3 regions of the Kribbella sp. NBC_01484 genome follow, and region 1 is predicted to be linked to each of the others. Evidence: riboswitches for the same ligand, from Rfam matches in the RefSeq annotation. Region 1 holds a riboswitch; each other region holds the start of a gene.
What was found. A riboswitch is a leader RNA that binds a small molecule or an ion and turns the genes downstream of it on or off. The one in region 1 is predicted to bind ZMP and ZTP.
Positions count from the first base shown of each region.

Region 2: another riboswitch for ZMP and ZTP. It lies ahead of OG555_RS37770 (glycine hydroxymethyltransferase); the one in region 1 lies ahead of OG555_RS42435 (5-aminoimidazole-4-carboxamide ribonucleotide transformylase).
Region 3: another riboswitch for ZMP and ZTP. It lies ahead of OG555_RS34460 (bifunctional 5,10-methylenetetrahydrofolate dehydrogenase/5,10-methenyltetrahydrofolate cyclohydrolase); the one in region 1 lies ahead of OG555_RS42435 (5-aminoimidazole-4-carboxamide ribonucleotide transformylase).

Region 1 covers NZ_CP109437.1:8,801,725-8,809,585, reverse strand. The annotation lists gene OG555_RS42460 (FAD-binding oxidoreductase) at 1-631, opposite strand, end outside; gene OG555_RS42455 (2-hydroxyacid dehydrogenase) at 709-1,641, shown strand; gene OG555_RS42450 (WD40/YVTN/BNR-like repeat-containing protein) at 1,658-2,743, shown strand; gene OG555_RS42445 (MoaD/ThiS family protein) at 2,743-3,006, shown strand; gene OG555_RS42440 (MMPL family transporter) at 3,177-5,435, shown strand; gene OG555_RS42435 (5-aminoimidazole-4-carboxamide ribonucleotide transformylase) at 5,436-6,344, opposite strand; ZMP/ZTP riboswitch at 6,368-6,448, opposite strand; gene OG555_RS42430 (nuclear transport factor 2 family protein) at 7,172-7,579, opposite strand; gene OG555_RS42425 (S8 family peptidase) at 7,714-7,861, shown strand, end outside.
Region 2 covers NZ_CP109437.1:7,812,709-7,820,569, forward strand. The annotation lists gene OG555_RS37765 (acyl-CoA dehydrogenase family protein) at 1-1,490, shown strand, start outside; ZMP/ZTP riboswitch at 1,577-1,656, shown strand; gene OG555_RS37770 (glycine hydroxymethyltransferase) at 1,685-3,133, shown strand; gene OG555_RS37775 (DHA2 family efflux MFS transporter permease subunit) at 3,126-4,679, opposite strand; gene OG555_RS37780 (GbsR/MarR family transcriptional regulator) at 4,742-5,212, shown strand; gene OG555_RS37785 (amidase) at 5,219-6,388, opposite strand; gene OG555_RS37790 (MFS transporter) at 6,696-7,861, opposite strand, start outside.
Region 3 covers NZ_CP109437.1:7,131,941-7,139,801, forward strand. The annotation lists gene OG555_RS34435 (ubiquitin-like protein Pup) at 1-155, shown strand, start outside; gene prcB (proteasome subunit beta) at 164-1,006, shown strand; gene prcA (proteasome subunit alpha) at 1,045-1,866, shown strand; gene OG555_RS34450 (NUDIX hydrolase) at 1,863-2,477, shown strand; gene OG555_RS34455 (beta-N-acetylglucosaminidase domain-containing protein) at 2,490-4,238, shown strand; ZMP/ZTP riboswitch at 4,239-4,327, shown strand; gene OG555_RS34460 (bifunctional 5,10-methylenetetrahydrofolate dehydrogenase/5,10-methenyltetrahydrofolate cyclohydrolase) at 4,357-5,202, shown strand; gene OG555_RS34465 (phytanoyl-CoA dioxygenase family protein) at 5,204-6,079, opposite strand; gene OG555_RS34470 (helix-turn-helix domain-containing protein) at 6,180-7,118, shown strand; gene aroH (chorismate mutase) at 7,151-7,519, shown strand; gene OG555_RS34480 (prephenate dehydrogenase) at 7,638-7,861, shown strand, end outside.

The sequences.
Region 1 (7,861 bases):
GCACCGGCTCCCCGTCGTACGTGCTTGAGGCAACGATCTCGTCGATCGCCGGGGCCAGCTCGTCGAGGCCGAGGCGGACGTGCCGGAGGGCGATGTACGGCGAGATCCGGTCGAGCTCGATCGTCAGCCGGGTGGCGTAGCCGAGGGTGCCGTAGGAGTTCGGGAACATCCGGAACAGGTCCGCGTGCTCACCCTCCGGGCGTGCGGTGACCAGGTCGCCGGCGCCGGTGAGGATGTCGAGTTCCAGCACGGACTCGTGCGGCAGTCCGGCCCGGAACGACGACGACTCGATGCCGAGCCCGGTCACCGCGCCGCCGAGCGTGATCGTCTTCAGTTGCGGCACGACCATCGGGGTCAGCCCGTGCGGGAGCGTGGCCGCGACCAGGTCCTCGTACGTGCACATGCCCTGGACGTCCGCGGTCCGCGCGGCCGGGTCGACGCTGATCACGCCGGTCAGCTTCGACACGTCCAGGCCGGGGCGCTCGACGTCCGTCCGTGGGCGGAACAGGTTCGAACTGCGCTTCGCCAGCCGGACGGGGTCGCCCGGAGGGATCCGCTGATACGACTCCCGCAATCGCCCTACGGCCTGATCATGCTCGAGCGTCGCCGCCAGATCCGATGTCGAAGGCACCGATCCAGAGTACGACGACGTCCGGTGTCTGGCACGGGTGTTCAAAAGTGTCCTGGCACCCGAGTAGGTTCTTGGGCATGGCTGATGTGGTGAAGGCATGGCTGCCGTGGGAGGACCCGGACACCTTCCTCGGCGGGCTGCCCGCGGGATTCGACGTCGACTTCTACGACGGCGGGGAGCGGCCGGAGTCGCTCGCCGAGGTCGAGGTCTACGTGCCGGGATACATGGGTGGCTCCCGGGTGATCGACATCGTCAGCGAGATGCCGAGCCTGAAGGTCGTGCAGCTGCAGACCGCCGGCTTCGAGCATGTGCTGCCGCATCTGGCCGAGGGCGTGACCTTGTGCAACGCGCGCGGCGTCCACGACGCGTCCACCGCGGAGCTCGCGGTCGCCCTGATCCTGGCGTCGTACCGGCGCCTGCCGCGGGCCGTCCGCGACCAGGAGCAGCAGCTCTGGCCCCACTCGTACGACGAGGTCGACGACTCACTCGCGGATCGCACGGTGCTGATCCTGGGCTACGGGTCGATCGGGGAGGCGCTGGAGCGGCGGCTGAGCGGGTTCGAGTGTGAGGTGATCCGGGTCGCGCGGCGGGCCCGGGACGGCGTACATCCGATCACCGAGCTGCCGGAGTTGCTGCCGCGGGCGGATGCCGTCGTCCTGCTGACCCCGGCGACCGCGGAGACGCGCGGGATGGTCGACGCGAAGTTCCTGGCGAGCTTGAAGGACGGCGCGCTGTTGGTGAACGTTGCTCGCGGTGTCGTCGTCGACACCGACGCGTTGCTGGCCGAGCTCGGCACGCGGCGGATCAGCGCCGCTCTGGACGTGACCGACCCCGAGCCACTGCCCGCCGGTCATCCGCTCTGGTCGGCTCCGAACGTGCTGATCAATCCGCACCGCGGCGGTGCCTCGACGGCGTTCGCGCCGCGGGTGGCGCGCCTGGTGCGCGCACAGCTGGAGCGCTACGTCTCCGGCGAACCGCTGATCAATGTGGTGGCAGGTCCACCGCGCTGAAACGAGGAGGACAAGGATGTCCGAGGCCGTACTGCTGATCGGGACCAAGAAGGGGCTCTGGATCGGCCGGAGCGATGCCGCCCGCAAGAACTGGACCCTCGACGGGCCGCACTTCGAGATGCAGGGCGTGTACGCCGTGGGCATCGACACCCGGGGTGAGCGGCCGCGGATGTTCGCCGGCGGGACCAGCGAGCATTGGGGACCGGCCGTCTTCCACTCCGACGACCTCGGCGCGACCTGGGACGAGCCGCCGGAGGGATCGATCGGATTCCCGGCCGACGCCGACGCCGCACTCGAGCGGGTCTGGCAGATCCAGCCTGGACCGGCCGGTCAGCCGGGTGTCGTGTACGCCGGGACGCAGCCGTCGGCGCTGTGGAAGTCGACCGACGGGGGAGTGACGTTCGAGCTGGTCCGCGGGCTGTGGGACCATCCGCACCGCAAGGAGTGGGGCGCCGGCTTCGGTGGTCAGGCGGTGCACACCGTGCTGCCGCATCCCACCGATCCCGAGCAGGTCAGCGTCGCGATGTCGACCGGCGGGGTCTATCGGACCGCCGACGGCGGCGCGTCGTGGGAGCCGGCGAACCACGGGATCCAGGCGAAGTTCTTCCCCGACCCCTACCCGGAGTTCGGTCAGTGTGTGCACAAGCTGGCCGCGCATCCCGCCGTACCGGAGCGGATGTTCGCGCAGAACCATCACGGCGTCTACCGGTCCGACGACGGTGGGGCGATCTGGAAGTCGATCGCGGACGGGCTGCCGTCGGACTTCGGATTCCCGATCGCGGTGCATCCGCACGAGCCGGCGACGGTGTACGTCTTCCCGCTGATCGCGGACGCCAACCGGATCCCGACCGAGGCCAAGTGCCGCGTCTACCGCTCCCGCGACGCCGGAGCGACCTGGGAGCCGCTGACGACGGGCCTTCCCGACGTGTCGTATGTCCCGGTCCTGCGTGACGCGCTCACCACCGACACCGCCGACCCGGCCGGTGTGTACGTCGGCACCCGCGACGGCTGCGTCTACGCCAGCGCCGACGCCGGTGACACCTGGGTCGAGGTGGCACGTCACCTGCCGGATGTGCTCACCGTGCGCGCCGCGGTGATCTGATGATCTCCGTCCGCCTGCCGACCGTCCTCCGGCCGTTCGCGGGCGGAGCCGAGTGTGTCGAGGTCGACGGCTCCACCGTCGCCGAGGCCTTCGCCGCCCTCGACCCAGTGCTGCGACGGAGGTTGACCGACGAGCAGGGCGCCGTCCGCCGGCACGTCAACGTCTACCTCCACAACGACAACATCCGCGACCTGGACGGCCCGGGGACGAAGTTGAGCGACGGAGATGAGTTGCTGATCCTGCCTAGCGTCGCGGGCGGTTGACACCGCGCCAAAGGAAGACTGCAGTCCGGGTGACGGGCAGCGAGCGGTTGGTGGCGTAGGGGTGTGCCCGGGGGGCGAGGGGTTGTGACGGGCGTCGGGCCCGGCTTACTGTCGGCGGAGGGGTCGACGGCGGGGCCGTCGCCTGGGGGGCGCCTGGGGGAGGGGGCCCTGTGCACGCGTTTCTGGATCGTCTCGGCCGGGGGGCCGCGCGGTTCCACTGGTTCGTGATCGCAGGCTGGCTGGTGCTGGTCGTCGGATTGTTCGTACTACGTTCCGCGTTCGGCGGCACGTACGTGAACAACTACACGGTCCCGGGCAGTGAGTCGTCGGCCGGACTGAACATCCTGAACAAGGACTTCGCCACCGCCGGCGGCTACTCCGGTTCGATCGTCTTCCACGCGAAGACCGGCACGGTCTCCGAGCAGGCCGACGCGGTGAAGACGTCGATGGCTGCCGTCGCCAAGCTGCCCGACGTGGTCTCGGCCGTCGACCCGCTGGCGACGTCACAGACGGCGTACATCTCCAAGGACGGCAGCATCGTCAACGCTCCGGTCTCGTTCTCGGTCGTGCCGGCGTCGCTCGACAGCAGCTATCTCGACAAACTGGATGCCGCCGTCCAGCCGGCCAGGGCCGCCGGGCTGCAGGTCGAGTACGGCGGAGGCGCCGGCCAGATCGGGAAACAGGCGGACGACACCCTGTCCGAGACCATCGGCCTCGCGCTGGCGCTGTTGTTGCTGTTCCTGATGTTCCGGTCGATCGTCGCGGCCGGACTGCCGCTGATCGCCGCGATCTTCAGCGTCGGCGGCGGGCTGGCCATCCTCGGTCTGCTCGCAGCGGTGAAGGACTTCCCGGTCTCGGCGCCGACGGTCGCCACCCTGCTCGGGCTCGGCGTCGCGATCGACTACGGGCTCTTCATGGTGTCGCGCCATCGCGAGCAGCTCGAGGACGGGATAGGAGTCGAGGAATCGGCCGGTCGCACGGAGTCGACGTCCGGTGCGGCCATCCTGGTCGCCGGCGGGACGGTCGTCATCGCGATTCTCGGCCTCTACGTCTCCGGCGTACCGTTCGTCGGCGCGCTCGGTCTGTCCTCGGCCATCGTCGTCGCGGTCACCGTGCTGGCGGCGCTGACCCTCATCCCCGCGATGCTCGGCCTGGCGAAGTTCCTCGTCCTCAACCGCAAGGACCGGCACCATCTGGTGGAGGAGCGGGAGCTCGAGGCCGGGCTCCCGGACGAGCAGGCCGTGGCGAAGCACCGGGCGGAGGAGCGCGAGCAACGCGACCTCAAGCACGAGCAGAGCCCGTTCGCCCGCTGGGGACGCAAGGTGAGCGACCGGCCGTGGCCGTACGGCATCGCCGCCACCCTCGTGCTGCTCGTCCTGGCCATACCACTGTTGTCGATGAACCTTGGCCAGCTCGACGCCGGCACCGATCCGGCGGCGGACTCGAGCCGGAAGGCGTACGACCTGATCGCCCAAGGGTTCGGCCCGGGTGCCAACGGTCCGCTGACGGTCGTCGTACAGCTCCCGTCCGAGAGCTCGACCGACAAGCAGACCTTGCTGACCGGCCTCACGTCCACGCTGCAGAAAACCGCCGGAGTGGCCGCCGTCCAACCGGCGACCATGAACAGCGCCGGTACGACGGCGATCATCACCGTCATCCCGACCACGTCACCGTCGTCGGCGGAGACCGAGGATCTGGTCAACCGGATCCGCGACGACGTACTCGCAGGGCAGCAGGAGCCGACCTTCGTGGTCGGCACGACCGCCGGGTATGTCGACTTCACCGAGAAGGTGGCCGGTCGGATGCTGTGGCTGATCGGCGCGGTGGTGCTGCTCGCGTTCCTGCTGCTCACCGTGGCGTTCCGCTCGCTTCTGATCGGAGTCAAGGCCGCGATCCTCAACCTGTTGTCGGTCGGCGCCGCGTACGGCGTCATCGTCGCGGTCTTCCAGTGGGGCTGGGGATCCTCCCTGGTCGGGATCGACGAGAAGGTGCCGATCCCGTCGTTCGTGCCGATGCTGATGTTCGCGATCGTGTTCGGGCTGTCGATGGACTACGAGGTGTTCCTGCTGTCCCGCGTGCACGAGGCCTGGATCGCGACGAACGACAGCCATCGCGCCGTGGCGATCGGGATCGGCGCGACCGCTCGGGTGATCACGACCGCGGCGGCGATCATGATCGTGGTCTTCCTGAGCTTCGTCCTCGACGACGACCCGACGGTGAAGATGCTGGCGGTCGGCATGGCCGTCGCCGTCCTGATCGACGCCAGCATCGTCCGGATGGTCCTGGTCCCGTCCGTCATGACGCTGCTCGGCGACCGGGCCTGGTGGCTGCCGGGCTGGCTCGACCGCATCATTCCCGACATCCAGCTGGAAGGCGGTCCGCAGCCGGCCCCGGCCGAGCGCGAGCCACCCAAGGTCGACGTCGCCTGATCAGTGCCGGAACAGCCGGACGCCGGTCGGCGACCAGCTGATGCCGCGCACGGCGCACGCCTGTGCGACCTCGTCCGACCGGATGGACCCGCCCGGCTCGGCGATATGCGCGACGCCGTACCGGTGCGCTTCCTCGACGTTGTCGACGAAGGGGAGCGCACCGTCTGACACCATCGCCACATCCGCGAGCGCTTCAGTCGAGCGGCGGCCCCACCACGCGGCAGCCTTCTCGCCGGCGAGCCGGGTGCAGTCCACCCGCGACTGCTGCCCGGCGCCGACGCCGATCGTCATGCTGTCCTTGACCATCGCGACCGTGTTCGACTGCGTGTAGCGGACCACGATCAGCCCGAGCAGGAGATCCCGGGCCGCCGCGTCGGGCACCCTGGGATCCAGCAGCTCACGAGTCAGCGGTACGTCGTCCCGCCGCTGAGTCAACCGCAGTCCGTAGAGCTCGCGAACCTCCTCCGCCGGTGGTTCGAACGCCGGATCCGCCTCCAACACCAGAAAGCTCCCACGCTTCTTCGCCGCCAACGTCCCGACCACGCCCTCGTCGTACCCGGGCGCGATGATCCCGTCCGACACGACACGCTTGAGCACCCCGGCGAGCTCCGCGTCGACGGGATGCGAGACGGCAACGAAGTCGCCGTACGACGACTTGGGATCGGCATCGCGAGCACGCAGGTAGGCGCCGGCCACGCTGTCCCCCAGCGCCGCCCCGGCGGGAGACACATGCTTGTAGGACGCCGCCGCCGGAACGCCGAAGGCACCGGACGCCTCGCGGACGAGCTGCCAACCGGTCAGCGCATCCAGGACGTTGATGTACGACGGAACGCCCGAGACGACTGTGAACGGGGAGCCGCCGAGAGCCGTCATCGTGGCGTGCTGGTGGGGATTCATGCCGTAGCGCATCAGGAGCCTCCGAAACCGAGAGCCGGAGGCGCCCAGGCGGACGACGCCTTGTCCACAACCCGCTCCCCGGTGGTACTCCACCCTCGCCAGTCGCGGTGTACCGACACCTTAGCCCGGATCCGTGGACCGTTCCGGCGCTCGTCACTTGATCTCGCTCCGCCGCAGCCCACCGCGCAACTTCGGGGGATATCCCGTCCTGTTGTGGGTTCTCCCTCGGTGCACGCGGGGAGAACCCACAACGGCAGGGGATAACCGGCTCTTCTGACGTATCCGTGGGTGGCTCGTTCGCGTCCTTCGCGTCCCCGGCGGTCGGCCTTGTTCTGTCGGTTGCCGCCGCGGGTGGGGAGGATCTCGTCCCGGATCGGGTGGGGGATCCTCCCCAGCCTGCCCCGGCCGCCCGCGGGTCTTGGCCTGGGCGGACGTGGGGCACTCACTAACCCGGTCCGTCAGCCGCCGACTGCTCGCGGCCGAGCGGGGCCCGTCTGGCATCGCGCTGCTTGGTGAGTGCTGCAGGTCCGGTCAGCGGCGCGGCATCGCCCAACCCGCCACCACCGCCGGGCGGGTGCGGGTGGACTTCCAGGCCATCACAATCACCGAGACGATGCGATCGTCCGTGGGAGGTCTTCGTCCTCGCCTCGTTGTGATGGCCTGGCGATCCGGTCGACGGCACGGGCAACACCCACCGAACCAACCGAAGCGCCGGATCTCCCATCCCGTTGTGGGTTCTCCCTTGGTGCACGAGGGGAGAACCCACAACAGCAGCGGACAACCCATGAAATGGACGCCATCGCGGCGGATCGGACCGGTCAGCATCCACGGATCCAAACTCAGTCGCGCCAGACTCCGGTCCAGTCGTAGAGCGCAGCGGTGGTCGCGTACTCGCGGAGGTACGCAATGCGGCCCTGGTCGAGTCGTGCGATCGTGGCGCCGTCGAAGGCGCCGGGTTCGCCCTTCCACGTGCACTCGAAGCGCCACTCGACGATCAGCGTGTCGCCGGCCGCCGCCGATGACGTGATCTCCCAGGCGTCGACGGTGCCGCCGGCGCCGAACCAGGCGTTCATCCACTGCTCGACCCGCGCCTTGCCCCGATAGACCGGCCCATACGACTCGATCACCACGCAGTCGTCGGTCAACGTGTCCAGAACCGCCGCGATGTCGTGCCGCCGCCACCCGTCGACGTACGCCTCGAGTCGGGTGCGACCGCTGTCGGTCGGCGGGTGACTGATTCCGGTCATGTCGGCCTCCTGTCACGGCAGTCTCGTGACCGCGCCGGGTGGGATCGGATACCAAAGGTCACGACGCACCTGATCGGTGCCTATGGCAAGACGTCCGCACCTGATCGGTGCCTACAGCAAGGATGGTGTACCCGGTGGGGTTTCCACGATCTTTACCGATACCGGCGCTGCTGGCCAGCGGCGCCCTGGCGCTGTCCGGGCTGACTGCTCCAGTCACCGCTACCGCGGCACCGACAGCTGGCGCGCCGGTCGTCCAGCCGGCCCCCGTACTCAGGAGCCCCG
Region 2 (7,861 bases), 990 kb from region 1:
GCGCGGTCGCGGGCTCCGAGGAGGCGCTCGCGCAGGCCCTCCCGGCCAACCAGCACCCGCCGGTCCTGCGCACCCACGACCGCTACGGGAACCGGATCGACGAGGTCGAGTTCCACCCGTCCTGGCACTGGCTGATGGAGCGTGCGGTCGGGTTCGGGCTGCAGGCCGCGCCGTGGACGAGCGACCGTCCGGCGCCGCATCTGACCCGGGCCGCCGGGTTCTACGTCTGGTCCCAGGTCGAGCCGGGTCACGGCTGCCCGATCTCGATGACGTACGCCGCGGTCCCGGCACTCAAGGCGGACGAGCGGCTCGCGAAGGAGTGGATCCCGCAACTCGCGGCCACGTCGTACGACGTACGCCGGTTGCCCGCGGCCGAGAAGACCGGCGTCCTCGCGGGGATGGGGATGACCGAGAAGCAGGGCGGCTCGGACGTCCGGGCCAACCTGACCACCGCGACGCCGACCGGGCCGGACGGTGAATATCAGCTGAACGGTCACAAGTGGTTCTGCTCGGCGCCGCAGGTCGATGTCTTCCTCGTACTCGCGCAGGCGCCGGACGGACTGAGTTGCTTCGTCGTGCCGCGGGTGCTTGCCGATGGCAACCGGAACGCGTTCGCGCTGCAACGGTTGAAGGACAAGCTCGGGAACCGGTCGAACGCGTCCAGCGAGGTCGAGTTCCACGGCACGATCGGCTACCGCCTCGGCGACGAGGGCGCCGGCGTCCGCACCATCATCGAAATGGTTGCCGCCACCCGCCTCGACTGCGTCCTCGGCTCCGCCGCCCTCCAACGACGAGCGCTCGTCGAAGCCAGCTGGCACACCCGCCACCGCTCGGCCTTCGGCGGGCTCCTCGCCGACAAGCCCGCGATGCAGAACGTCCTGGCCGACCTGGCCCTGGAGAGTGAGGCGGCAACCGCGCTGGCGATGCGGCTTGCGGCTGCGGCCGACGCGTCGGTCGGTGGAGACGAGCAGGCCGCCGCATTCCGGCGCATCGGGCTGCCGTTGGCGAAGTTCTGGGTGTGCAAGCGAACGCCTTTCATGGTGGCGGAGGCGCTGGAGTGCTTGGGTGGTAACGGGTTCGTCGAGGAGTCCGGCCTTCCCCTCCTGTTCCGCGAGTCGCCGCTGAACTCGATCTGGGAAGGATCGGGGAACGTCAATGCGCTCGACGTCCTCCGTGCGCTCAGAAGGCCGGAGTCGCTGGACGCGTGGCTGCTCGAGGTCGGCGCGGCACGGGGTGCGGACGACCGCCTCGATGCCGCCGTGAACGACGTACTGGAAACGCTTGCCGATGTGTCCGAGGCGGAGGCCGGCGCACGCCGCCTCGCCGCCCGGATGGCCGTCTGCCTCCAGGCGTCCCTGCTCGTCCGGCACTCGGCACCCGAGGTCGCCGACGCCTTCGTCGCGTCCAGGCTGGCCGGCGACTGGGCCGGCGTCTTCGGCACCCTCCCCCGCACCACTCCCTTCACCCCGATCCTCGCCCGCGCCGTCTGATCGCGTTGCGTCCGAAGATCCGAGGGTTATAGGCCACAGTTCTTCGGACACAAGCCGCAAGAGAAGGGTGTGTACGCGATAGGGTGAGCGGGTCGCGACTGGCGCGCTGAGGTGGAGAACCACCGGGGAGCGAAGACCGTCGGCACCGTGCGCCTGGGTGCCTTCGACCCACTGCAACCGCAGGAGAGACAACGATGACTCAACCCTTCGATGCCGCCGCCGCATCGGCCGCGTACCGCAACGCGCTCGAGGTGATCGGCGCGGTGGAACCCACGATCGCCGGCGCGATCAAGGCCGAACTGGCCGACCAGCGCTCGTCGCTGAAGCTGATCGCGAGCGAGAACTACGCCTCCCCCGCCACCCTGCTCACGATGGGCAACTGGCTCTCGGACAAGTACGCCGAGGGCACCATCGGGCACCGCTTCTACGCCGGCTGCCAGAACGTCGACACCGTCGAGCAGGCCGCGGCCGACCACGCCGAGGCCCTGTTCGGCGCACCGCACGCCTACGTCCAGCCGCACTCCGGCATCGACGCGAACCTGGTCGCCTTCTGGGCGATCCTGGCCCAGCGGATCGAGTCCCCGGCGCTGGCCGAGGCCGGCGCCAAGCACGTCAACGACCTGTCCGACGAGGACTGGACCAAGCTCCGCAAGGCGCTCGGCGACCAGAAGATGCTCGGTATGTCCCTGGACGCCGGCGGTCACCTGACCCACGGCTTCCGGCCGAACATCTCCGGCAAGATGTTCAACCAGCACTCCTACGGCACCGACCCGGAGACCGGGCTGCTCGACTACGACGAGGTGGCCCGCAAGGCGCGCGAGTTCAAGCCGCTGATCCTGATCGCCGGCTACTCGGCGTACCCGCGGAAGGTGAACTTCGCGAAGATGCGCGAGATCGCCGACGAGGTCGGCGCGACCCTGATGGTCGACATGGCCCACTTCGCCGGCCTGGTCGCGGGCAAGGTGTTCACCGGCGACTTCGACCCGATCCCGCACGCGCACGTCACCACGACCACCACGCACAAGTCGCTGCGCGGCCCGCGCGGCGGCATGGTGCTGTGCCAGCCGGAGTACGCCGACTCCGTCGACCGCGGTTGCCCGATGGTGCTGGGTGGTCCGCTCAGCCAGACGATGGCGGCGAAGGCGGTCGCGCTCGCCGAGGCCCGGCAGCCTTCGTTCCAGGTGTACGCGCAGGCGGTCGCCGACAACGCAGTCACGCTGGCCGAGGGCCTGATGAAGCGTGGCGTGAAGCTCGTGACGGACGGCACCGAGAACCACCTCGTGCTGCTCGACGTCTCGTCGTACGGCATCACCGGCCGGCAGGCCGAGTCCGCGCTGCTCGACGCCGGCATCGTGACCAACCGGAACGCCGTACCGCGCGACCCGAACGGCGCCTGGTACACCTCGGGTGTCCGGATCGGCACGCCGGCGCTGACCACCCGTGGTTTCGGCGGCGACGAGTTCGACCGGGTCGCCGAGCTCATCGTCGACGTCATCTCCGCCACGACGCCGACCACGACGTCGGCCGGTGCCCCGTCCAAGGCGAAGTACGTGCTCGCCGACGGCGTCGCGGACAAGACGAAGGCCGCCTCGTCCGAACTGCTCGACAAGCACCCGCTGTACCCGGGCCTCGAGCTCAGCTGACTCGCGCAGCGCCCGCTTCCACACTCTTGGGAGCGGGCGCTCGCCGTTGTGGCATCAACACGGCGGCGAGCACGGCGCCCGCGACTGCGATTCCCGCCGACACCCACATGGTGGTGTTGAGACTGGTCATGAAGGCGTCCCGGACATCGCTCAGCAGGTCGGCGGAGCCCGACTTCGCCGCAACGGCGAGCCCGCCACCAAGTCCCTTCTCGATCGCATCCGCGGCCTGCGCGGGCAGTCCGGTCGTGTCGACTCCTGCGCGGTAGACCGAGTTCAGCACCGTGCCCAGAACCGCGACACCGACTGTGCCGCCGACCTGGCGGAACGCCTGCAGCAGACCGGATCCGGTCCCGGCCCGCTCCGGGTCGAGCACACCCAACGCCGCGTTCATTGCCTGCGGCATCGAACACCCGAGACCGAAGCCGACCACCACGAACCAGATCGCGGTGTACCCGTACCCGGTGCCGAGCCCCGTGAAGGCCCCGAGCACGAACCCGACGGCCATCACCACGAACCCGGCCATCACCACCAGCCGGGTTCCGGCCTTCGCCTCCACCGGCTCGGCCACCTTCGCGCCGAGCGTCATCCCGCCGATGAACGGCAGCAACTTGAGCCCGGTGTGCAGCGCGTCCGATCCGTTGATGCCCTGGAAGTACTGCGGCATCGTGAACAGCAACCCGAAGATCGCGAACACCGACACCGTGAGCAGCACCGCCCCGCCGGTGAACGTCTTCTCGTGGAACAACCGCAGTTCGATCAACGGCCGCGTGGTCCGCCGCTGCCAGAGCAGGAACCCGGCGATCAGTACGACGGCCAGTCCGAGGAACAGCACCGTGACACCATCGGTCCACGACGTCTCGCCGGCCTTGGTCACGCCGTACACCAAGCACGCCAGACCAGCACTGGAGAGCACGATGCCGAGCCAGTCGATGGCCGGTCGCCGCGAGCTTCGGGTCTCTGGCACGAGCAGCGTGACCGCAAGGGCCGCAATCAACGCGATCGGGACGTTCATGAAGAAGATCCACTGCCAGCCGGCGTGGTCGAGCAGCAGTCCGCCGACAATCGGGCCGAGCGGCATACCGATGCTGTTGGCAACGACGAAGAACCCGATCGCCTTCTTCCGATCCTCCTCGGTGCGGAAGAGCACGGTGATCAGCGACAGCGCCACCGGAACGATCATCGCCGCACCGACGCCCAGGAACGCCCGAGCGGCGATCAGGCCCTCGGCCGAGTCGGCCAGGCCGCAGGCGAGCGAGGCGGCGCCGAACAGGGTGAGCGCGATCGCGATGATCGTGCGCCGCCCGTACCGGTCGCCGAGGAGACCGGCCGGCAGCAGGAGGGCCGCGAGGACGAGGTTGTAGCTGTTCGCCATCCACTGCAACTGGCTGGTGGAGGCATCGAGGTCGGACGCCAGCGTCGGCAGTGCCACGTTGAGCACGGTCGTGTCCAGGCCGAGGACGAGGACGGCGAGGCAGAGCGCGATGAGTACTCCGAAGCGGCGCGCGCCGGTCAGCGTCGGCCGTTCGGCGTGGGAGGTCGAGGTCATGGATTCAAATTATCAAAAGTTTGTGATAGTTGCGATACATCAAATTATTGTAAGCTTCAACCATGGCGCAGGAACCGAGCCCGGAAGAGATCAGCCAGTTCGTCGAGCGCTTCGCCGGCGTGCTGGCCAACAGCGGCGTCCCGACGATGTCGGCCCGGGTGATGGGCCGGATGCTGGTCAGCCCGACCGGCACGATGACCGCCGCGGAGTTGGCCGAGTCGCTCAGGATCAGCCAGCCCGCCGTCTCCGGTGCGGTCCGGCAACTGCTCCAGGTGTCGTTCATCTCCCGCGAGCGGCTGCCCGGGTCCCGCAAGGACCACTACCGGATCCGCGACGACGTCTTCGCCGCGATCCTCGAACGCCGCAACGACGCCCTCGGCGAATGGGAGGCCAGCAGCCGCGCCGGCGCCGACCTCTTCGGCCCCGACTCCCCCGTCGGCCACCGCCTCACCGAAGCCGCCGACTTCTTCGCCTTCATCAAGACCGACCTCGACCAGATGATCAAGCACTGGCGGTCGGAGCACCCGCGCTGAGACCCGTCAGCGGATCGGTGGTGGGGGCAGGGCAACCTGCACCCGCCGTGCCACCGCGAGCGCGACGTCGTCCGACCCATGGGGCGCCACAACCTGAACACCCACAGGCAATCCGTCCGCCAGACCCGCAGGGACGCTGACCGCGGGGTGCCCGGTCACATTGAAGGCCCAGCACGGGTCGCCGGTGACGATGCTGGACTCGTGCTGGTCGTAGCCGTGCGCAACAGTCAGCGTGGTCGGGGTGATCAGGGCATCCACTTCGGCGAAGAGATCGGCGAGCGCGGTGTTGTTGTTGTCGCGCACCTCGCGAGCCCGGTTCGCCGCGGCCGCTTCCGCACCGCGGCCGGCATCCAGACCCGACAGCACAGGCCACGCCTCATCAGTCGGGAGAAGCTCGAGCGGTACGTCGACCACGGTGACGCCGGCGTGAGTCAGCCGCTCGCGGATCACGTGGTCGACCGCAGGGTCCGCCAGATGACAGCCGAGGGTGGAGCGATACGCAATCCGCCACGAACGATCGTGAACGGTCGGGACCGGCCACGCCGGCAGCGCGGTCGGGTCCAGGCGGTGTGGACCGCTGGCGATGCTCGTCGCCAGGATCACGTCGTCGAGCTCGGCGCCGATGAAGCCGGCGGTGGTGAGCCCGCCGAGGATGCGACCGACCGGGCGCGGGATGCGGCCATACGTGCCTTTGAAGCCGACCACTCCGCAGAACGCGGCCGGGATCCGCAGTGAGCCGCCGGAGTCTCCACCAGTTGCCAGCGGTACGACGCCGGCCGCGACCGCCGCCGCACCACCAGCGGTCGAGCCACCTGGCGATCGCGACAAGTCCCACGGGTTGCGGGTGTAGTCCTGGCCGTTCCATCCGAAGGTTTGCGACACCGCGCCGGGCCTGGCGCGCGTCGCCGTACCGATCGGGATCCCGCCGGCCGCCACGAGCCGGCTGATAATCGGCGAGTTGTCCGGCGTCCTTGCCTTGATGAAGAACGGGACACCCGCGAACGGACCGGTGGGCTCGAGTCGTTCGGCTGCTGCGCGGGCGCCAACGACGTCCAGCTCGTCGACGAAATGGAGCAGCGGGTCGAGGCGAAGTGCAGCCTCGAGCGCCTGGTCGATCACCTCGAGTGCAGTCCGCTCGCCGGATCGCACCTGAGCGGCGATCGACGCCGCGGTCACGCAGCCCCAGCGACGCGGGGCGCGAGGGCGAACTCGCGTACGTTGTCCCAATCGACCTGAAGCACCAGGTGAGCTTAGCGTCAGCGGGTCGGTGCGTAGACGGCGATGGCGGCGAAGTCGTCGGCGGGCTCCGAGGCCTGCCAGGACCGTACGTCGTCGACGTACCGCGAGCCGTGGCCGGTGAACACGGAGTGAGTACGTTCCCGGTGATGTTCGCGATCTGGTGATGCGGGCACCGCTCGGCGTTCCGCCCGACGCCGACCATGAACGACACACCCCACGCGTTCGCGCGCCCCGAGTACAGACTTCAGCCCCGCAAGCGCGAGGCCGACCACACCATCAGTACTGCGAACGCGGTCCCCAGCAGCGCACACGCCACGGCGACGTCGGTCAGCGAGATCAGCGCGCCGAACCCGGTCATGGCTATGGGCATCAGGCCCTCGTCAGACAGGCTGACGATGCTCGAGGTCCGACCGAGGAACGCCGGTTCGATGGTCTGCTGGAAGGCTCCGGACAGGAAGGCCGAGGCGAGTCCGGCGGTGAATCCGATCATCGCCATCGCGACGAACACGCCGGCCCGCGGCACCAGCCCGATCATCACGCATCCGGCCGCCTGCACGATGAGCAGCAGCAGTCCGGCACGGGCGGGCAACCGCGGCTTCCAGCGCAGGGCAACCACCGCGCCGACCGCGGCACTGATCCCGGAGCACGCCTGAAACCACCCGAGCGCCGCCGAGCCCCAGCCGTCCAGATGGACACGCTGAACCAGGCCGACGGCCAGCACCGGTCCGACACACAGGTTCAGCCCGAAGAACGCGATGACCAGGGTCCGGGCGATCCGATCGCGCCGGAGGTAACCGAAGCCCGCGGACAGGTCGCGCCGGATCGAGTGCCCACTGGGCGCCGGGCGCGGGAAGCGCGGCCGGACGACGAACGCCAGCGCCAGGGCGATGACCCCGAACGAGATCGCGTCGGCGACCATCACCGCGACCAGACCGCCCTGCGCGACCAGTAGGCCGCCGAGGGGAGCACCAACGAACACCGCCAGCCGGTTGGCCAACTGCCGGGTTGCGGCCAACCGAACGAGGTCGTCGGAGCGGACCATCCGGCGCGGCAGCGTGCCCGACGCAGGGTTGTAGAGCGCGTCCACGGCGCCGAAAAGGATCGCGACCGTCAGCAGCAGAGCCATCGACACCCCGGCCGCAGCGACGACGAGCGCGCCGGCGATGAGTACGACGATCCGGCCGAGGTTGGCGGCGATCATCGTGCGCCGGGCGTCGAGCCGATCGGCGAGCGCGCCGCCGAACAGCAGGATCAAGGCCCTCGGCAGCGCACCGATGCCCATCACCAGACCGGCACCGGCGGGCGAGGCGACTTGGGCTGCGCTCCACGCGAGGCCGACGTACCAGGCGACGTCGCCGGCCTCCGAGACCGCTCCGGACAGGATCCACGCGTGCACCCGGCGATCCCGGC
Region 3 (7,861 bases), 1.7 Mb from region 1:
AAGAGGTCGAGCAGGTCGAGGCGTCGGAGGACGCCCAGGAGCGCAAGGAGCGGCTCGACGACGACGTCGACTCGATCCTGGACGAGATCGACGAGGTCCTCGAGGAGAACGCCGAGGAGTTCGTCCGCGGATTCGTGCAAAAGGGTGGGGAGTGAACCGCTCGATGACTTTTGATGCCTCCGGCCGGTTGCCGGAAGCCTTCCTGATCCCAGGTGGCTCGTCGTTCATGGACTTCCTGGCCGGGCACGCGCCCGACCTGTTGCCGGGACGGCGCAGCCTGGGATCGGCCGACTTTTCCGCCGACGTCCCGCATGGTACGACGATCGTCGCGGCCACCTTCCCCGGCGGCGTGGTGATGGCCGGCGACCGGCGGGCCACGATGGGCAACATCATCGCCCAGCGTGACATCGAGAAGGTGTTCCCCGCCGACGAGTACTCCGCGGTCGCGTTCGCGGGCACCGCCGGCTTCGGGATCGAGATGGTCCGGCTGTTCCAGGTGGAGCTGGAGCACTACGAGAAGCTCGAGGGCGCGACCCTCAGCCTGGACGGCAAGGCCAACCGGCTGAGCGCGCTGATCCGGGGCAACCTCTCGATGGCGCTGCAGGGCCTGACCGTGGTGCCGCTGTTCGCGGGCTACGACCCGGACATCAAGGGCGGCCGGATCTTCTCCTACGACCCGACCGGCGGGCGCTACGAGGAGCACCACTTCCACAGCGTCGGCTCGGGCTCGGTGTTCGCCCGCGGCGCGCTGAAGAAGCTCTACCGCGAGGACAGCTCGGTGACCGACTGCGTCACGGCCGTGATCCAGTCCCTGATCGACGCCGCCGACGACGACTCGGCGACCGGCGGTCCGGACATGCTGCGGCGGATCTTCCCGGTGGTCGGTGTGGTCACCGCGGACGGCTACCGGCGGATGCCGGAGGACGAGGTCGCCGCGATCGTCGACGCGGCCTGGGCCGAGCGCCACAATCGTCCCGACGGCCCGGCTTCGGCATCCCTGACCTGACCTTGATCCCGATCGACTGATAGAGGACGACACCTTCGATGAGCGTTCCGTTCTACGTCTCGCCCGAACAGCTGATGCGGGACCGGGCCGACTTCGCCCGCAAGGGCATCGCCAAGGGCCGCAGCGCGATCGCCCTGCAGTACGCCGACGGCATCCTGTTCGTCGCGGAGAACCGCTCGCCCGCGCTGCACAAGGTGGCCGAGATCTACGACCGGATGGCGTTCGCCGCCGTCGGCCGGTACAACGAGTTCGAGAACCTGCGGATCGCCGGCGTCCGGCTGGCCGACATGCGCGGGTACTCCTACGACCGGCGCGACGTCACCGGCCGGGCGCTGGCCAACGCGTACGCGCAGACCCTCGGCGCGATCTTCTCCTCCGGCGGTGAGAAGCCGCTCGAGGTGGAGATCCTGGTCGCCGAGGTCGGCACCAGCACGGCCGAGGACCAGATCTACCGGCTCACCTACGACGGCTCGATCGCGGACGTCCGCGGGTACGCCGTGATGGGTGGACCGGCCGAGCAGGTCGCGGACTACGTCGGCGAGCACTTCAAGGAGGGCATCTCGCTGGCCGGCGCGCTCCGGCTGGCCGTGGATGCGCTCGGCCACGACGGCACCGAGGTCCGCCAGTTGACCCCGGATCAGATCGAGGTCGCCGTCCTGGACCGGACCCGGACCCAGGTGCGCAAGTTCAAGCGGATCTCCGAGGAGACGCTGGCGCGCATCCTGTCCGAGTCCAGCCCGGACGAGACTCCCACTGAGCCCGTCGAGGCGAAGCCCGCTGAGGACGCCACGCCGGCATCCTCGGCCGACGACGTACCTATCGCGCCACCTGAGGAGCCGGACGACAACCGGCCGCTGTGAGCGAGTCAGCTGAAGGTTCAGCCGCCGCGGACTCCGCGGCGGCTGACCTGTCTCGTCCCGGCGATCCGCAGCCGTGGGAGTTGCTCGGCGAGGAGCCGGGATTCCACCGGTTCCTGACCGTGAACCTTCGGCGCTACCGGCTGCCGGACGGGCGCGAGGTGGAGTGGGACGTGTTCGGCCCGAAGTCCGCGGAGGGCATCACGGCCGGCATCACTGTCCTGCCGCTGACCTCTGAGGGCCGGATCGTGACCGTCCGGATGTTCCGGGCCGGACCGGATCGAATCGTCACGAACCTTCCCGGCGGGCTGGTCGAGCCGGGGGAGGACCCGGCGCTGGCCGGCGCGCGGGAGCTCGAGGAAGAGACCGGGTACACCTGTGAGTCGCTCGACCTGGTCGGCTGGCAGTGGTCGTCCGCGTCCTCGATCTATCGCAAGTACGTCGCGATCGCGCGCGGCTGCCGTCCCGACGGGAAGCAGGCGCTGGACGAGACGGAGGACTGTGTCCCGGTCGAGCTGACAGTGGACGCGTTCCGCACCGAGCTCCGCACCCCTGGCGCGATGACGGGAATCGATGCCGCGTACCTCGCTCTCGACCACGCCGGACTTCTCTGAAAGCTTGGGATCGTGACTCCAGAACCGCAGCAGACCACCCGCCGCGACGACGGCATCGACCTCGGCGACACGATCGGGCTGGTGCACGGTCCGACCACTGACCCTGACGCCGAGCGCGTCGTCCGAGAGACCCTGACGCGCGCCGGCGTACAGACGATCATCGACGGAGAAGCGGCCGTCACGATCCGGTTGGGCGGAGGCGGCCTCGACGTGCAACCCGCTGAAGGGCTGCCGGCCGAGGGGTACGTCGTTGCCGTCGGGGGCAATCAGGTCGTGCTCGAGGGCGTCGACGGGCGCGGTACTTTCTATGCCGCGCAGACCTTCGCACAACTTGTCCAGGGCAACCACCTGGACGGCGTGGAGATCCGCGACTGGCCGACGATGCGGTACCGCGGCTCGATCGAAGGCTTCTACGGTACGCCGTGGTCGCACGCGGACCGGCTCGACCACCTGGACTACCTCGGCGCGCACCGGATGAACACGTACCAGTACGCCCCGAAGGACGACCTGTACCACCGCGAGCAGTGGCGCGACCCGTACCCGGCCGACAAGCTGGCCGAGCTCGGCGAGCTGATCGAGCGCTCGCTGCGGAACAAGGTCGACTTCACCTTCGCGCTCTCGCCCGGCCTGTCGATCCGCTACACCGACGACACCGAATTCCAGGCGCTGATCGCCAAGTTCGAGGCGCTCTACGAGCTCGGCGCGCGGGCGTTCAACGTGCCGCTGGACGACATCGAGTACGAGAAGTGGCACTGCGCCGAGGACGAGGAGAAGTACGGCGCCGGTGGTGGCGGGGCCGGGCGGGCGCAGAGCGACCTGCTGAACCGGATCCAGCGCGAGTGGGTGGCGACCAAGCCGGATCTCGCCCCGCTGCAGATGGTGCCGACCGAGTACTACGACGTGACCGAGTCGCCGTACAAGCAGGCGCTCCGGGAACAGCTGGATAGCGCGGTCGTCGTGCACTGGACCGGGATCGGTGTCGTCCCGCACTCGATCACGAGCGCACAAGCGGCCGAAGCGAAGGCGGTGTTCGGGCACGACATCCTGATCTGGGACAACTATCCGGTCAACGACTACGCGCACGGCCGGATCCTGCTCGCGGACTACAGCAACCGCGAGCCTGGCCTGGCCGACCAGGTCGTCGGCGTGATCTCGAACCCGATGAACCAGGCCGGGGCCAGCAAGCTCGCGCTCTACTCGTTCGCGGAGTTCGGCTGGAACCCGGCGACGTACGACCAGCAGGCGTCGTGGCGTCGCGCGATCGCCGAGCGGGCCTCCGGCGACCCGGAGACGATCGCGGCGCTCGAGGTCTTCGCCGACCTGACGACCTACGACGGGAAGCTGCACCTGGCGAACGCGCCGGTGCTGGCCGCGAAGATCGCCGAATTCTGGGCGACCTGGGAGGGCGGCGACCTGGCCGGCGCGATCGCGGAGCTCGAGCCGTACTTCGAGGCGATCGAGAACGCTCCGGCGCAGATCCGCGCCGGTGTGTCCGACCCGTCCTTCGCCGACGAGACCGATGCCTGGCTCGACGCGAGCTTCTACTGGGGTCAGGCGCTCCGCGAGGCCCTCCGCGTCCTCGAAGCAGGAGCCGAGGGCAACAGCTCGGACGTCGCCACCAGCCAGGCCCAGATCAACCACCTGGTCACCCAGGCCGAGGAGATCCGTGACATCCGCCTCCCGCACTCCCAGACCTACCCCCGCATCGGCGACGGTGTCGCCGACACGTTCATCGCCGAGGTGACCGCCCGGGTATCCTGACCGGTGGGCCGCGACTGGCGTTGAGGTGGGTAACCACCGGGAAACGGCCTGCCGGAGATCCGGCTGCGCCGCGCGCCTGGGCATCTGACCTGTTGTCGACGCCCGAAGGAGCGCGCGCATGACCACCGCCGAACTGATGACCGGGACCGACCTCGCCGCGGAGATCGTGGCTCAGGCGGCCGCCAGGGCGAAGGCCCTGCGGGAGAAGACCGGCGTGCAGCCGTGTCTGGCGACGGTGCTGGTGGGCGATGACCCCGCGTCGGCGACGTACGTGCGGATGAAGCAGAACCGGTCGAAGAAGGCCGGCATCGCGTCGCGGAGCGTCGTACTGCCCGCGGACACGACCACCGACGAACTGGTCACCGAGATTCACAAGCTCTCCAGCGACCCGGCGGTGCACGGGATCCTGCTGCAGCATCCGGTGCCGGCGCAGATCGACGAGCGGGCCGCGTTCGAGGCGATCGACCCGGCCAAGGATGTCGACGGCGTGACGATGCGGTCGTTCGCCGCGATGGCGTTCGGCGATCCCGGGTTCCGGTCCGCGACACCCGGCGGGATCATGCGCCTGCTGGAGGCGTACGACGTACCGATCGCCGGGGCGCACGCGGTCGTGATCGGCCGCAGCCCGATTCTCGGCAAGCCGGTCGGGATGTTGCTGCTGGCATCGAACGCGACCGTCACCTACACGCACTCGCGGACCGTCGGCCTGCCGGAGATCGTCCGGACGGCGGACATCGTGGTGGCGGCGGTCGGCAAACCCGACTTCGTCCGCGGCGACTGGCTGAAGCCGGGAGCGGTCGTGGTCGACGCCGGGTACAACGAGGGCAACATCGGCGACGTGCACTTCGAGGAGGCGGCCCAGGTCGCCCGCCTGATCACGCCGGTCCCGGGCGGCGTCGGACCGATGACGATCGCCCTCCTGCTGGAGCAGGCCGTCGACGCCGCCGAGGCTCAGGCGGGCTGAGTCAGCGGTCGCACCCGCCGTCCTTGTCCCGCCGGGAGTGCGGGCGAGCGAGATCGTCGATGCCCTTGTAGGCGTACGGATCGGTCCCGGCCACCATCACGATGTCGCGGTAGTCGTGCTTGCCGACGTGGACTCCAGGTGGCACGGACTGCCAGGGGAGCAGCGACTCCGCGCTCATGTAGTGGTTGGCGAGCGCCCGGCGGAGTCCGTGCCGGCCGGTGTTCGGCAGTGATCGGTGCAGCAGATAACCGTTGAAGATCACCGCTGAACCCGCGGGCACCTCGACCGGGACGGCATCGTCGTCGGTGTACGGGAAGTCGAACGCCTCCACTGTGCAGTCGAAGCGGAGATCGTCCTGCTCCCGGTCGGGGTAGATGACACCGCGGCGGTGGGAGCCCGGCAGAACCCACAGGCAGCCGTTCTCCACGGTGGCATCGTCGAGCGCGATCCACACCGCGGTCAGTGAGCGGTCCCTGGTCGGAATGAAGAACTCGTCCTGGTGCCATGCCTGGCCCGGCTTCCCCTCGGGCTTGATGAACAGCATCGATTGCATGGCCTTGACGTTCGGCCCGATCACCGCGGTCAGCGCCGCGACCACCCGTGGCGCCCGTAACGCCGCGAGTGCCACGTCGGACACCTTGTGTGGTTGGTGGATGCACAGGTACTTGCGCAGGACATCCGCTGTCGGCTCGGCGGCTGGACCTCCGTCGATGACGCCCAGGTCACCGCGGCACAGAGCCTCGGCCGCGGCATGGAGCGCGGTGACCTGGTCGGGCGACACGGCCTGATCGAGGACGACGAAGCCGTCCCGCCGGAACGACTCGACCAACTCGTCGGTGACCTCGGCGAAGCTGTGTACGGCGGTAACAGACTGCATCTGATGCTCCATCCGGCCTTCGGGGGCGATGACCGGCTTCACGGTCTCAGAGCACACCAGGCCCGGCCAATGTCGCGGGCGTGCGCATTACTATCTGTTCGTGACCTCGCGACCCCCGGTGATCAGCGTGAACTCCGTGGTCCAGGTCGCGGACTATCCGCCCGGGGCAACCTATGGCCCACGCACGCTGCCGAACTACGAACTGCTGTGGATCCTGAGCGGTTCGGCGCGGTGGCGGACCGAGGTGTACGACGATGCCGGCGTCCGGCAGGCGACCGTGGAGGAGGACCTTCGCCCGGGCATCGTGGCCTTGGCTCGGCGCGGGAACCGGGATGCTTATATCTGGGACTGCGATCGCCCTTCGCGACATGCGTACGTGCACTTCCAGATCGAGGACTTCGGCGGACTCGGCGATGCGTCGAGTTGGCCGTCGGTGCGATCCCAGTCCGATCCGAGCCTGCTGGACGGGCTGTGCACCTACCTGCTGGACCTTGCCGGCGTACCGTCATCGTCGGTCCGGGGACACAGTGACCGGCTGGTGGCGACGATGCTGGAGGTCTTCCTCAGCGCTCCGGCCGGTCAGTCGCGCGAGGAGATGCCGGATGCTGTCCGCCGCCTGGTCGACCATGTTGCGACCGTGTGGGCGAGGAGCGGCCCGCGAATCATCTCCGTCCCGGAGTTGGCCGCTGCGGCGAACCTGTCGGCAGGGCACCTGCACCGGCTCTTCCGGGAGCGGTACGCCTGCGGACCGGCGTACGCCCTGGATCTGATCCGGCTGGCCCGGGCCGCGACCGCGCTCCTGCGCACCAACGCGACGATCGCCGAGATCGCGTCCGACTGCGGCTACAGCAATCCGTACCACTTCTCCCGCCGCTTCTCCCTCGCGTACGGCCAACCGCCGGGATCGTTCCGGCGTCGTCGGCAACTGACCGATCCGCTCGCACCGGTCCGGGAGGCCGGGCTGCTTCCGGTGGCCCGGAGGCTGCTCGAGGCGGCACTATCCGAGACGGCTGTCCACCCTCTGACCACTCTGCTCTAGGGTTGGAGACAGACGACCAAGGAGGCGAAGACGTGGCGGTACGGGCGATCCGGGGTGCCACCCAGCTCGACGTGGACGAGCGCGAGCATCTGCTCGAGCGGTCCGCGGAGCTGGTGCGGGCGGTCCTGGAGGCGAACGATCTGGAGAACGAGGATCTGATCAGCATCCTGTTCACCGTCACGCCTGACCTGCACTCGGAGTTTCCCGCCGTGGCCGGGCGCCAGATCGGGCTGACCGACGTACCGCTGATGTGCATGCAGGAGATCGCCGTCCCGCACGCCCTGCCGCGCGTGGTCCGGCTGATGGTGCACACCGAGACCCCGCGTTCCCGGGAGAAGATCCAGCACGTCTACCTGCACGGCGCGGTAGCTCTCCGTCCAGACCTGACGGGCGCCCAGTGACCGTGCTTTTGGCCGGGCCTCCGGCGCCGGCGGGGGCATGGGGCTGTGACTCCCGCCCTTCCCTCGTCGCTTCAGTCGCTTCGCTCCCTACGCTCCTCAGTCCAGGGCGGGAGGCCCCATGACCGAGCTGCGCGGTCCGGTTCGGATCGTCGGCACCGGACTCATCGGTACGTCGATCGGCCTGGCGCTGGCGCGGTTGGGTGTCGTGGTGGAGCTCGTCGACGCCGATCCGGACAACGCGCTGATGGCGGAGCGGATCGGCGCGGGTTCGCGGCTGGTCCAGATCGAGCCGCAGCTCGTGGTGGTCGCCGTACCGCCGGATCACGTCGGCGCGGTGATCGC